Regions from separate parts of the Dactylosporangium sp. NPDC000521 genome, predicted to be linked through region 4. Evidence: riboswitches for the same ligand, from Rfam matches in the RefSeq annotation. Region 4 holds a riboswitch; each other region holds the start of a gene.
The links. Region 4 has a riboswitch for cyclic di-AMP ahead of ACFY3L_RS06865 (NlpC/P60 family protein). Riboswitches for the same ligand answer to the same signal wherever they lie in the genome.
Positions count from the first base shown of each region.

Region 1: it holds a riboswitch for cyclic di-AMP, as region 4 does, so the genes downstream of both, ACFY3L_RS32345 (NlpC/P60 family protein) here and ACFY3L_RS06865 (NlpC/P60 family protein) in region 4, are expected to answer to the same signal.
Region 2: it holds a riboswitch for cyclic di-AMP, as region 4 does, so the genes downstream of both, ACFY3L_RS35585 (hypothetical protein) here and ACFY3L_RS06865 (NlpC/P60 family protein) in region 4, are expected to answer to the same signal.
Region 3: it holds a riboswitch for cyclic di-AMP, as region 4 does, so the genes downstream of both, ACFY3L_RS44440 (C39 family peptidase) here and ACFY3L_RS06865 (NlpC/P60 family protein) in region 4, are expected to answer to the same signal.

Region 1 is NZ_JBIAYW010000010.1:461,798-465,123, forward strand. Features, by position in the region: gene ACFY3L_RS32340 (LamG-like jellyroll fold domain-containing protein) at 1-779, shown strand, start outside; cyclic di-AMP (ydaO/yuaA leader) riboswitch at 876-1,008, shown strand; gene ACFY3L_RS32345 (NlpC/P60 family protein) at 1,017-1,988, shown strand; gene dcd (dCTP deaminase) at 2,014-2,592, opposite strand; gene ACFY3L_RS32355 (MarR family winged helix-turn-helix transcriptional regulator) at 2,602-3,075, opposite strand; gene ACFY3L_RS32360 (pyridoxamine 5'-phosphate oxidase) at 3,124-3,326, shown strand, end outside.
Region 2 is NZ_JBIAYW010000013.1:76,329-79,654, reverse strand. Features, by position in the region: gene ACFY3L_RS35590 (diguanylate cyclase domain-containing protein) at 1-631, shown strand, start outside; cyclic di-AMP (ydaO/yuaA leader) riboswitch at 677-819, shown strand; gene ACFY3L_RS35585 (hypothetical protein) at 951-1,706, shown strand; gene ACFY3L_RS35580 (polyprenyl synthetase family protein) at 1,863-3,068, opposite strand; gene ACFY3L_RS35575 (vancomycin high temperature exclusion protein) at 3,222-3,326, opposite strand, start outside.
Region 3 is NZ_JBIAYW010000022.1:144,398-147,723, reverse strand. Features, by position in the region: partial or broken gene ACFY3L_RS44445 (hypothetical protein) at 1-329, opposite strand, end outside; cyclic di-AMP (ydaO/yuaA leader) riboswitch at 566-708, shown strand; gene ACFY3L_RS44440 (C39 family peptidase) at 1,121-1,783, shown strand; gene ACFY3L_RS44435 (ferric reductase-like transmembrane domain-containing protein) at 1,842-3,152, shown strand; gene ACFY3L_RS44430 (FMN-binding protein) at 3,177-3,326, shown strand, end outside.
Region 4 is NZ_JBIAYW010000002.1:235,589-238,914, reverse strand. Features, by position in the region: gene ACFY3L_RS06880 (AMP-dependent synthetase/ligase) at 1-373, opposite strand, end outside; gene ACFY3L_RS06875 (ABC transporter ATP-binding protein) at 370-1,134, opposite strand; gene ACFY3L_RS06870 (ABC transporter ATP-binding protein) at 1,152-1,925, opposite strand; cyclic di-AMP (ydaO/yuaA leader) riboswitch at 2,217-2,362, shown strand; gene ACFY3L_RS06865 (NlpC/P60 family protein) at 2,389-3,326, shown strand, end outside.

The sequences.
Region 1 (3,326 bases), on a different contig from region 4:
TGCCTGTCGCCGGCTGCGCTTCCCCCTCGCGGCAACCTGAAGAATCCGTGGCTTCGGCTCGGCCCTCACCCCGCCACGCCACGGTTTCCGGTGCCCCTTCCTCCCCGGCCGCGCCCTCGTTCGTCGCCGCCGCACCCTCGGCCGACGTCCTCCGGTACACCTTCGACAGCGGGATCACGGGGCCGGTGCTGGACAGCGCGGGCCGGCTCCCGCTGCGGATCCGCAGGGCCGGCGGCCAGCTGTCGGCCGTGCCGCACGCCGGCGGACTCGCGGTGCGATTTCCCCAGCCGTGTGAGCACTACGGTGCGGAGAGTTGCGCACGCGCCATCTTGCAGAGCGGCCCCGCGGAATTCCTCAATCCGGGCCGGGAGGAGTTCTCGTATGGTGCGAGTGTGCTCCTCGCGCCCAATGAGACTTCTAAAGGCGCCAATGTTCTGCAAAAAGGGTTCTCGGTCGGTGACAGTCAGTTCAAGTTGCAGGTGGACGGTGCGGAAGGGCGCCCCAGTTGTGTGATTGTCGGCGTGGGCGAACCTACCATTTACGTAGCCCTCGCATCGCTGAGCGTGGCTGACGGCCGGTGGCACCGGATCGAGTGCGCACGCAGTGACGCCCTGCTCACGGTGGCCGTGGACGGCAAGACCAGGGGCCGGTCGGCCATTCCTCCGTCACTGTCCATCGTGAACACGGATCCGCTCTGTATTGGCGGTAAGGGAACCAGTGCGAACAACGACCAGTTCGCCGGTGCAATTGATGACGTGTTCATCACTCGGGCGCCCTGACTTTTCGGTTAATTCGGACACTGGCTTGCCCCTCTGGGTCACTCGCCATACCGTAAATTCCGGCCGGATGGATGTCCGCACCCACCACGGGTGCGCCAGACGGCACCGCCGAGTCGATTTTTGAACCGGGGACCCACTGCGTCATCGGGGTGAATCCGCGATCTGCGGTAGGACGACCTTCCCGTCCGAACCCGTCAGCTAACCCGGTAGGCGGCTGGAAGAAGGAGTAACCCCTCGATGCGGCCCAACCGTCTGGTTCGGCTCCTCGTTGCCACGCTCGGCGGTCTCTCACTCGCCGTCGGGATCACCGGCCTCGCTCACGCGGACCCGACGCCCGCCGAGCTCGAAGCGCAGATCGACAAGAAGTGGAATGAAGTCGAGCCCATCATCGAGCAGCACAACCAGCTCAAGGGCGAGCTGAAGGCCAACCTGACGAAGCAGGCGCAGCTGAAGAGCCAGATCGACCCGCTACAGGCGCAGGTCGACGCCGCGCTGCTGCGGGTGAGTGCGTTCTCGGTCATGCAGTACAAGACCGGGCGGATCTCCAGCTTCAACGCGCTGATGACGACCGGCTCGCCCGACACGTTCGCCCAGCAGCTCGTCATGCTGAACATGCTGGCCAAGGACGAGGCCGAGGGCATCAAGGACGTTCTGGACAGCAAAAAGGTCCTCGACGACCAGAAGAAGCCGCTCGATGACCTGATCGCCAAGCAGAAGGCCGCCGAGGCGGAGATGGCGACGAAAGAGACCACGATCAACGCCGAGATCAAGACGCTCAACGACATGCGCACCAAGGCGTATGGCTCCAGCGGCGCGACCGGCGAGCTGCGCCCCGTCGCCTGCCCCGTTGAGTACTCCGGCGGCGACGCCGCGAAGGCCGCGCAGGTCGCCTGCCAGCAGATCGGCAAGAAGTACGTGTGGGCGGCCGAGGGCCCCAACACCTTCGACTGCTCAGGCCTCACGCTCTACGCCTGGAAGCAGGCCGGCCACACGCTGCGGCACTACACCAAGTGGCAGTACTCGGACACCAAGCGCGTCACCCGCGCCGACCTGAAGGCCGGCGACCTGGTCTTCTTCTACAGCGACATGCACCACATGGGGATGTACGTCGGCGGCGGCTGGATGGTCCACGCCCCGACCACCGGCGACGTGGTCCGCATGAAGAAGATCGACACGGCACCGATCTCCGGGTACGGCAGAGTGGCTTAGAGCTTCGGGACCTGGCCGCCGGCCCTTACGTCGTCGGCCAGGTCCGCCAGTTCTGGTGGGAGCGGCTCGCCGTCGGGCCGCGCTGGCCCTGATACCGGGAGCCGTACACCGCGGACCCGTAGGGATGCTCCGACGGCGAGGACAGCCGGAAGATGCACAGCTGCCCGATCTTCATCCCCGGCCAGAGCATGATCGGCAGATTGGCCACGTTGGACAGCTCGAGCGTCACGTGCCCGGAGAACCCCGGGTCGATGAACCCCGCGGTCGAGTGCGTCAGCAGCCCGAGCCGCCCCAGGCTCGACTTGCCCTCCAGCCGGCCCGCGAGCTGATCGCCGAGGCTGATCACCTCCAGCGTCGAGGCGAGCACGAACTCCCCGGGGTGCAGCACGAACGGCTGCCCGTCGTCGACCTCCACCATCGCGGTGAGATCGTCCTGCTGGATCGCCGGGTCGATGTGGGTGTACAGGTGATTGTTGAACACCCTGAACCACCGGTCGAGCCGCACGTCGATACTCGACGGCTGGACCAGGTCCTTGTCGAACGGCTCGAGCCGCAACTGGCCGTCGGCGAGCTCTTTGGTCAGGTCACGGTCGGAGAGCAGCACGTCCTGACCCTATGTGGTTTCGTCTGCGGCGCTCGAGGTGGCCCCTCGTACGGCCTCGATGACCCTCTTCGTGACTTCCAGGTCCTGCTCGTCGAACTCCGCGAGCGCCTCCCGGATGTGCCGCCCCAGCGGCGCGAAGAACGCCTGGGCCAAGGCCTTCGCCGGTGGCTGCATCACGAGGTGTACGCGACGCCGGTCCTCCGTGTCGTGCCGCCGCTCGATGTGCCCGGCTTTCGCCAACCGGTCCAGCAGCGCGGTCGTGGCCGCCGGGCTCAGCCGCAGCGTCCTGGCCAGCTCCCCGGGCGTCAGCGGCTGTTGCTGCTCCGCCGCCCGCCAGATGTACGCCACGGCGTTCATGTCCGTGCGGTGCAGCCCGTGCTGCCGGGTGAACACCTCCAGGAACCGATCGGCCTCGAGGTTGAAGCTTCTCAGCAGGTCGATCAGCTCGCCGCTCGCGTCACCCACCGGGTCATTGTCCTTCATTCGTGGAATCACACACTTTTCGTACACGTGTACGAGTAAATTGAGGGCATGGCGACGTGGGCAGAATTCTCCACGGCCGAGCCCCTGCTGGCGACGGCCATCCGCACTCTGATCTGCCAGTACGGCCCCGGCATGGGCTACCTGGCCACCATCCGCCCCGACGGAGGCCCCCGCGTCCACCCCGTGATGCCCGTCATCACCGACGAAGGCCTCTACTGCTTCATCCTCCCCTCCCCGAAGCGCCACGACCT
Region 2 (3,326 bases), on a different contig from region 4:
CGCGATCACGCAGGTGCAGGACATCACCAGCCGCAAGGCCACCGAGGCCGACCTGGTCCGCAGGGCCTTACGCGACCCGCTGACCGGCCTGGCGAACCGCGAGGCCGTCGCCGAACCCCTCGCGGCCGCGATCCGGCGGGCCCGCGCCGAGCACGTGATCAGCGCGCTGCTCTTCTGCGACCTCGACGACTTCAAAATCGTCAATGACACCCTGGGTCACGAGGCCGGCGACGCGGTCCTCGTCGCCGTCGCGCGGCGCCTCCAGTCGCTGGTGCGGCCCACCGACACCGTCGCGCGCCTCGGCGGCGACGAGTTCGTCGTCCTCATGGGCAACGTCGCCGTCGGTGACCTCGGCGCGCTGGTCGACCGCCTCGAACGCGCCGTCTGCGCACCCGTCACGCACCAGGGGCACATCATGCGGGTCAGGGTCAGCGTCGGTGTTGCCGTGATCGATGACACGGTCGAGGACGCGGGCGCCGCGCTGCGGGCCGCCGACCGCGCGATGTACCTGGTCAAGGGCGGTCGTCACGCCGGCGAGGTGACCAGAAGGGTGACAGCGTTCGGTGATCGTTCGGGTGCGCCGGGTGGTATGCCGTTGCTGCGGTTGGCCCGGCCCGAGACGGCCCAGTAGGGTCGTTGAGTCCGCTCCGGTCGACCTGCACCGATCGGTGCTGCCGGGCGGGCGCCGTCGAGTCGCGATCTTCGCGAGCCGGGGACCCATGCGCGTCCTCTGGGGTGTATCCGCGGCCTGGCCGCGGTAGGGCGAAACTTCCCGCCCGAACCCGTCAGCTAACCCGGTAGGCGGCACCGGAAGGAGTCTGCGCCGATGCCGGCCGCCCACGCGCCCTCGTAGCACCTCACCACTGGTTCCCCCCTTCCAGCACGCCGTCCCCGGGCGACGTGCCGATTCCGCATGCCATTTTCTGCCTGCCACGAAGGACATATCAGTAGTGAAGCCCGTATTGAAGGCGTTGCCACGCCAGTTCCACCCGCGACATCGCCGGCTGCCCGTGCTGGGCGCCAAGGCCGGCACCGTCTCGGTCGCCGTCCTGTCCGCCACGCTGCTGGGCACCCTGCCGGCGGACTCGCCGGCGTCGATGTTCACCGGCCCCGCGTACGCCGAGTCCGGCACCGTCGCGGCCGCCTGGACCTGGCCGTCACCGTCGTCCTTGTCCGCTTCCGGACCGTCGTCCGCGCCCTCCGCCGATGCGCGGGCGGAGCCCCTGGCCGTCGCGGTGCCGGCCGCGCCCGTTCCACCGGCGCAGCCCGCCGTCAAGCCCGTCGCCGGCCTCGACCAGCGGCAGATGGACAACGCCGCGATCATCGTCAAGCAGGGCAGGGCGCAGGGCATGCCTGACCGGGCCCTGGTCGTGGCGCTCGCGACCGCGATGCAGGAGAGCGACCTGTACAACATCGCCAGCTCCGCCGTGCCGGCGTCCCTGCGGCTGCCGCACGAGGGCACCTCGACCGACCACGACTCGGTCGGGCTCTTCCAGCAGCGGGCCAGCCAGGGCTGGGGCACCGTCGCAGAGCTGATGAACCCCGCCCACTCCGCGATGCTCTTCTACAACGCGCTCAACCGCGTCGAGGGCTGGCAGCGGATGAGCGTCACCGCCGCCGCGCAGGCGGTGCAGCGGTCGGCCTTCCCCGGCGCGTACCAGAAGCACGCCGGCCGCGCGGAGCAGGTCGTCGCCGCCCTCACCTGACGCGCATCGCACCCGCCTGGCCGGCGTTTCCCTCGCGGGAGTGCCGGTCAGGCCGGTGTGTCGGGTCGCCCAGCGGGCGCGCTCCTGTTGGGGGAGTGCTGGTTAGGCTGGGTGTCGGGTCGCCCAGCGGGTGCGCTCCTGTTGGGGGAGTGCTGGTTAGGCTGGGTGTCGGGTCGCCCAGCGGGCCAGCCCGACGAGCTCGGCGACCGCGGCCGGCTCGGGGATCGCCAGGTCGAGGGCGACCAGCGCCTGCGCGAGGAGGTCGTCGGCCTGCTGGGCGCACCAGGAGCGGGCGCCGGAGCGTTCGATGACCTTCGCGGCACGCTCCAGGTCGGCGTCGCTGAGGCTGCCCTCGCGGTGCAGCAGCCCGGTCAGCTCGTCGGCGCCCGCGGCGAGAGCGGCGGCGACCGGCAGCGAGCGCCGGCGGCCGCGCAGGTCGGCGAACGCCGGGCGGCCCGTCACGGCCGGGTCACCCCAGATGCCCTGCAGGTCCTCGGCGAACCGGACGGCCAGCCCGAGCCGCACCCCGAACAGCCGCAGCTGCTCCACCTGCGCCGGGTCGCCGCCGCCGGCGAGGGCGCCGAGGGCGCACGCGCAGCCGAAGAGGGCGCCGCTGCGCTGCTCGACCGCGGTGATGCACTCGCGGAGCAGGTCGTTGCCGGAGCGGTGCCCGGGGAGGGCGGCGTCCAGGGCCGTGCCGAGGTCGGTGTGCTGGCCGTGCAGCAGCTGCTGGACGGTGTCGCCGAGGACGCGGACGCCGGCCCGGTCGACGGAGGCCGCCCCGGACTGCCGCCGCGCGTCGGCGCGCGGGTCGGGGGTGCCATGCTGGTCGGTGAACCTGTCCCGGGTCGCCCGGTCCTGCCGCGCCGGCTCCCCGGACGGCGCGGTCGGCGCGGTCGGCGCGGTCCCGGGCGTGGCGCGGCTGGCCTGGCGCAGCGGGCGCGGCACCCGCCTGGTCGGGTCGCCGGTCGCCGCCACGTCGAACGCGAGCGCCAGCATCGCCTGCCCGCCCAGCGTCGCCGGGTGCGGCCCCACCACGCTCCAGGCGGTCGGCCGGTGCCGGCGGGTCAGGTCGCCGTCGAACAGGTCCCGCTGCAGTCCCGACCAGTGGTGCACCAGCTCCACCGCGACCGCGCCCGCCACCGCGTCGTGCGGATCACCGCCGACGGCGCCGGCGCAGACGAGTGTCAGTGCGGCTCGTGTACGAGCGGCGGGCGGACCCTCGTCGAGCCCTCCCAGCTGCAGCTCGGCCACCTCGCGCGACGGCTCCGGCAGGCGGCCGACGGCGGTGCGCAGCGGCGGCTCCACCAGCAGCTCCGCCCATGCGAGGACGTCGTCGACGGTGCGCAGTACGGTGACCATCAGCCGGAAACCCCCGGACGCGGGACCATCACCGGTAACGCACCACCCATCGGCCAGTCATGGACAAGCGCCGATCTGATGTCGGCGCCGTGGACTGGTCAAGTATGCCGCCGGTGCCCGCCGGACACGCCCAAAACCACGATGGTGGGCGGGTCAGCGCATCGCCTGCCGCAGGGACGGATCCGGTGGCGACACGACGGCCGCCTGCCGGTGCCGGAGTGCCTCCCAGGCGGCCTTCGGCCCGGCCGCGACGTCCCT
Region 3 (3,326 bases), on a different contig from region 4:
CGCCCCGCGAACGATGCCGCCAGCAGGGAATCACCGCCCGGCAACGCCTCGCCGCCCTTGTCGCGATCACCCAACCGGCCGAGGCGGCCGCGCTGCTGGACGCCGCCGCCGACATCGACCCGCACAGCGACGCCCTCGCCCGAGCCGTGGCACGTCGCGTAAGGCGGCGGTGCGAGGGAGTCGAGTGTGTCGGGTTCGAGGCGCAGGGAGGTGCGGCGGCGGGCGCCTTCGGAGAGGGTCTGCACGAGCAGGCCGGCATCCTGCAGAACCTCGACGTGTTGGGCAACGAGGTTCGTCGGCAGGTCCAGATAGCGCCGGTGAGGCGTCACCGAGGGTGAGTTATCTCCTATTGGCGGTAGGAGGCAGCGATCAATCGATGTGACCGCATATAACCTGCATGAGCCCTAGAGCTGACCCATGCCCTGATGCTGTCAACGTATTGAGTAGTCGGTCTGAGCGGTGATGATGTGCGGCTTCTTCCAGCTAGCGGGCCTTGGCAGGGCAGTGCCCCTTGCGTAACGTCATGGGTCGCTTGGTCCGGTTCATGCTCACGGCAGGTGACGCTGGGGCAGGCGCGCTGAGTCGTGCATGCACGAGCCGGGGACTCCCCGCACGTCTGGGGTGGATCCGTGGGCCGACGGCCTGTGGTAGGGCGACCTTCGCGCCCGAATCCGTCAGCTGACCCGGTAGGCGGACGCGTAAGGAGAGTTGTCTGTGCACAGCCGCTACCCCCATCGCCGAGGTCCTCGCAGGGTGCATGCCCGCCCGTCCGAGCACCGAGGGGCGTCAACAGTTCGCTAGTGCCGCCTGCTGTCACGCTGCGGATGGTCACAATCGCGTAGATGCCGGCCGCTCCGGTTGCAGCGGCTAGTGAGACCACGTTCCGGCGCGGCAGGGTGCTGCAAGCCCATGCCCCGTGCGCCACCCGTCCGGCTGCCGAGTGGCGAGCTGGAGCGTGCGCCGCGCACACCACCGCTCGCTGCCCGATGTCTGTTCATCGCATGTCGTCGCACGTCATACACGTATCGATCGCCCTGCTCCGGGCTGTTGGAGACTCATTGTGAACCCTGAATCCGTACAGCCGCAGTCCCACCGCGCCGGGGGTACCCGCCGGCCGCGGATGGCGGTGACCATGTGCGTGCTGCTCGCCGCGGCGGCCGTGGCAGGCATCGTGCTCAGTCAGCTCGGCGATCCTCCGGCTGAGCGCACCGCGGCGGCGGGCGCGCAACCACCGAAGGCCGTCGCGGCCGCGCCGCCGTCCGCGCCGACGACGATGCTCCTCAAGTACCAGTTCCAGCTGCAGCCGAACTACTACTACTGCGGGCCGGCGGCCACCCGGATCGCGCTCACGGCGGCCGGCCACGGCGTCAGTCAGGACGAGGCCGCGGCCATGCTGGGCACCACCACCAGCGGGACGAACTCGGCCTTCGACACCACCCGCGTACTCAACCAGGTGCTCGGACACGGCCGCACGCTATACCAGACCAGAGAGATCCCGGTCTACCCGGCAACGCCCGCGCAGGCCGCGCAGCTCCGGACCGACGTGCTGACCACGGTCGGCGGCGGACGGGCGATCGTGGCGAACATCGCCGGACACGTGACCGACACCGCCGGTGCCGTGCACGCCTACGAAGGCGGTCACTACCTGACGGTCGTCGGATACCGTGACGGCGGCGGCACGGTGAAGATCGCCGACCCGGCCAACCCGAGCGGGGACGGCACCTACTGGCTGAGCACCCCCAAGCTGGCCGACTGGATCTCCTCGCGTGGCTACTCGTATTGATTCCCGGCATCGCCGATCAACTGACGGTGGCAAGCCGGCGTCGTGGTGGCCGGCTGTCGTGGGCTCAGTCCTGGTGTCCAGCGTCCTGTTCGTGGTCACGCTGTGGGTGTCCGGTGGCGGTCTGCACGGCCTCGGCTCGCTGGCCGGCGGCGCTACGTCCATCGGCCGGCTGACCGGACTGGTCTCGGCCGACCTGCTGCTCATCCAGGTGCTGCTGATGGCCAGGGTGCCGGTCCTGGAACGCACCTACGGCCAGGACCGGCTGGCCCGCTGGCACCGGTGGATCGGGTTCACCTCGTTCAACCTGATGCTCGCCCACCTCGTGCTGATCACCGTCGGCTACGCGCGAACCCTCCACCTGTCCCTGGTGCGCCAGGCTTGGGAGCTGGTCGCCGACTACCCGGGGATGCTGCTGGCGGTCGTCGGTACCGCGGCGCTGGTCCTGGTCACCGTCACCTCGATCCGGGCAGCGCGGCGCCGGCTGCGCTACGAGTCGTGGCACCTGCTGCACCTGTACGCCTACCTCGGCGTCGGCCTGGCCCTGCCACACCAGTTGTGGACCGGCGCGGACTTCCTCACCGCGCCGTCGGCCCGGCTGTACTGGTGGAGCGCCTACGGAGCTTGCGCCGGCACGGTGCTCGTCTGCCGGCTCGGGCTGCCCGCCTGGCGCACACTGCGGCACCGTATCGAGGTCGACCACGTCGTGGCCGAGGCGCCCGGGGTGTACTCGATCCATCTGCGCGGGCGGCGCCTGCAGCAGCTGCCGGTCCGTGCCGGACAGTTCTTCCAATGGCGGTTCCTGTCCGGCCCGGGCTGGAGCCGCGCCCATCCGTACTCGCTGTCCGCGCAACCGGGCCGGGACCGGCTGCGCATCACAGTGAAGGCGCACGGCGACGGCGGCCGTGCCGTGGCCGCGCTGCAGCCCGGCACGAGGGCGGTCATCGAGGGCCCGTACGGCCGGCTCACCGCCGAGCGGCGCACCGCCCGTCGTGTCACGATGGTCGCCGCCGGCGTGGGCGTCACCCCGCTGCGAGCGCTGCTGGAAGAGCTGCCGTACGCCGCGGGCGAGGCGACGCTGCTCTACCGCGCCAGGAGCGAACCAGAGGTTCTGTTCCGCGACGAGCTCGACGATCTCGCCGCCACCCGCGGCGTGGACGTGCGGTACCTGGTGGGCGCCCGCGCCGAGGACGGATCGTGGCTGCCGGCCGGATGGTCCAGCGCATCCACCTTGGACGAGCTGGTTCCCGGCGTCCGGTATCACGACGTGTTCGTCTGCGGTCCCGACGCGTGGATGCAGGCGGTGGTCCGCGCCGCCCGGCAGGCGGGCGTGCGCGCCGGCCGCATCCACCTCGAAAACTTCGCCTGGTAGCTCGGCTCGAAGGAGACGTTCCGCGTGCACAGAATCACGCTTTGGCTGGCCGGCACGGCCGCGACGGTCGTCCTGGTGTTCACCTACCGGACCTCGACCATGGGGCCGGTCCGCCCGGCGCCCGCAGCCGCGGCACCAGGCACCGACACACCGGGAACTGCGGCACCACCGGCA
Region 4 (3,326 bases):
GGCAGTCGTCGAAGACCTCGAGGGCCTTGTCGACCTGCTCCTGGTCCTCGGCGAAGAGGATCCGGGCGCCGGAGTCGGCGAGCATGTGCCGCACCTCGTCCGGCGGGTTCGTCGGGTACAGCCCGACGGTCGCCGCCCGTACCGCGACGGTCGCCACGTCGACGAAGAGCCACTCGGAGCGGTTCTCCGACTGGATCGCGACCCGGTCGCCGGGCTGGACGCCGAGCGACCTGAGCGCCCGGGCGACGGTCTCCGCGGTCTTCCAGTAGTCACGCCAGGTGATCTCGCGCCAGATGCCGCGGTGCTTCTCCCGCATCGCGACGGCGTCGGGCGTGCGCTCCGCGTGCCGCTTGACCAGTTCCGCGATCGTCATGCTCGCTCCACCTCCCCCAGGTAGGCACGCAGGACGTCGGGGTTGGTCTGCACCTCGGCCGGGGTCCCGGTTGCCACCGGCACGCCGAAGTCGACGACCATCACCCGGTCGGCGAGGTCCATGACGAGCCCCATGTCGTGCTCGACGAGGATCATCGGGATGCCGAGCTCCTCGCGGACGTCGAGGATGAAGCGGGCCATGTCCTCGGTCTCCTCCAGGTTCATCCCGGCGACCGGCTCGTCCAGCAGCAGCAGCTTCGGCTCCATCGCGAGGGCCCGGCCGAGCTCGACGCGCTTCTGCACGCCGTACGGCAGCAGCCCCACCGGCAGCCGGCGCCACTGCGCCAGTTCGAGGAAGTCGACGATGTCCTCGACAACGGCCCGGTTGGCGATCTCCTCGCGCCGGGCCCGGCCGAGCCACGCGATGGCGGCGAGCGTGCCGTAGCGGATGTGGTGGTGCCGGCCGAGCATGAGGTTCTCCAGCACGGTCAGGTGCTGGAACAGCTCGACGTTCTGGAAGGTGCGCGCCACGCCCAGCTTGGCGACCTTGTCCGGGCGCAGTCCGGTGAGGTCGGTGCCGTCGAGGGACACCTTGCCCTTCTGCGGCCGGTACACCCCGGAAATCACATTGAAGATCGACGTCTTTCCGGCCCCGTTGGGCCCGATGACGGCGAAGAGCTCGTCCTTCGCGACGGTGAACGAGACCCCGTCGATGGCTTTGACGCCGGCGAAGCTGAGCCGGACGTCTTCGAAACGCAGCACGGCTACTCCTGATTTTTCTATGACAGCCAGCGCTTGCGACGCTTGTAGTGCTTCACGTCGCGGAAGGACCGCTCGGCCCGTCCCAGGTAGAACTCGCGGATGTCGTCGTCGGCGAGCAGTTCGGCGGCGGGCTTGTCGAGCACGACCTTGCCCGTCTCCAGCACGTATCCGTGCTCGGCGATGGACAGCGCCATGGTCGCGTTCTGCTCGACCAGCAGCACGCCGGTGCCGGCCTGGTTGATCTGCACGATCAGGTCGCGGACCTGCTCGACCATTCGCGGCGCGAGTCCGAGGCTGGGCTCGTCGAGCAGCAGGTACGCCGGGTCCGACATGAGCGCCCGCCCCATCGCCAGCATCTGCTGCTCGCCGCCGGAGAGGTAGCCGGCGATGCTGCCGCGGCGCTGCGCGAGGACCGGGAACAGGGTGTACATGCGGTCCATCGCCTCAGCCCGGCCCTTCGGGCGGGTGTGGGCGCCGAGTCGCAGGTTCTCCTCGACGGTCAGTTCGGCGAAGGTCCTGCGCCCCTCCATCACCTGCGAGACGCCGTGGCGGACCACGGCGGCGGGTTTGAGCCGGTGGATGGGCTTCTCGTCGAGCGTGACGGAGCCCTTGGTGATGGCGCCGTCGTGGACGCCGAGCAGGCCCGACAGGGCCCGCAGCAGCGTGGTCTTGCCCGCACCGTTCGCGCCGAGCAGCGCGACGATGCGTCCTGGTGGGATCTGCAGGCTGACGCCTCGCAAGACCAGCATCACGTCGTCGTAGACGACCTCGAGGTTCTGGACACGCAACATCCGGTGACGCTCCTCCGGGGGTGTTCGGAGTGGGCGAACTATGTGCATCGACGGTGAATAAAGTTACGTGTATTTAACCGGGTCTGAGAGCAGAATCAAGCCCCAATTGTGTGTCCGTCAACACCATCTTCTGTGGTGCATCACTGTCCGATGTGGAGCGACAACCCGCCGTGATTCGGACTTTTGGGGTAATCAATGTTCAACAACGCTCGCGGGTTTCGCTTCGCCGGTGATCACGTTAAGTTATGTCCTGGCCTGCACGGCAGTCCGTCGCCCACCCCGGGCGGCGCCGGGCAAGCGCCGCCGAATCGAGCGCCGCTCTGGCGCTGTCGAGCCGGGGACCCAGAGTCCTTCGGGGTGAATCCGCACAGCGCGGTAGGGCGCACTCTTCCCGCCCGAACCCGTCAGCTAACCCGGTAGGCGGTCGGTGAAGAAGGGTCATCCCTTGTCCCCAGGACGGTCCTTGCTGCGCACACTCGTCATCGGCGTGGTGTCGCTGGCGATCGTGGCGCCCGCGAGTGTCGCCAAGGCAGATCCGACCCTCGCCGAGATCGAAGCCCAGCTCGACAAGGTGGGCGACGAGTTCGAGGCGACGGTCGAGGCCTACAACAAGGTCAACGAGGATCTCGCCATCGCGCAGGCCGCCAACGCGGACCTGCAGAAGCGGCTCCAGCCGCTCGCCGACAGCGCGGCCACGGCCACCGCGAACGTCGACGTGCTGGCGGTCGCCGCGTTCAAGACCTCCGGCAACTTCGGCAGCCTGTCGGTGATTCTCAACTCGCAGTCCTCCGACACGCTGATCGACCAGCTCTCCACCCTGCAGCAGATGAACAAGCACCGGCAGGCGGAGATCGGGGCCTACAAAGAGGCCCAGACGAAGCTCGCCGACGAGCAGAAGAAGATCGACGAGACGCTCGCCGCGGAGAACGCGAAGAAGGCCGAGCTCGAGACGAAGAAGAAGAAGATCGAGGGCGACGTCAAGAAGCTCGAGGATCTCAAGCGCAGGGCCGCCGCGGCCGGCAGCACCAAGACCAACGCGGTCACCAAGCCGGCCGGCCCGCCGCCCGCGGTGTCAGGCGTCGCGGGCCAGGCGGTCACCTTCGCGTGGAACCAGATCGGCAAGCCCTACAAGTGGGGCGCCGCCGGCCCGGGCAGCTACGACTGCTCAGGCCTCACGCTGGCCTCGTGGAAGGCCGCGGGTAAGACCATCCCCCGGGTCGCCCAGGACCAGTACAGGGGGACCGCCCGGGTCTCGCAGGCCGACGCCGCCGCGGGTGACCTGGTCTTCTTCGGCACCTCCACCAGCAACATCACGCACGTCGGGCTCTACATCGGCAACGGTCAGATGATCCATGCGCCGACGACCGGCAAGACGGTGCAGGTCTCCTCGACCAACCGCAG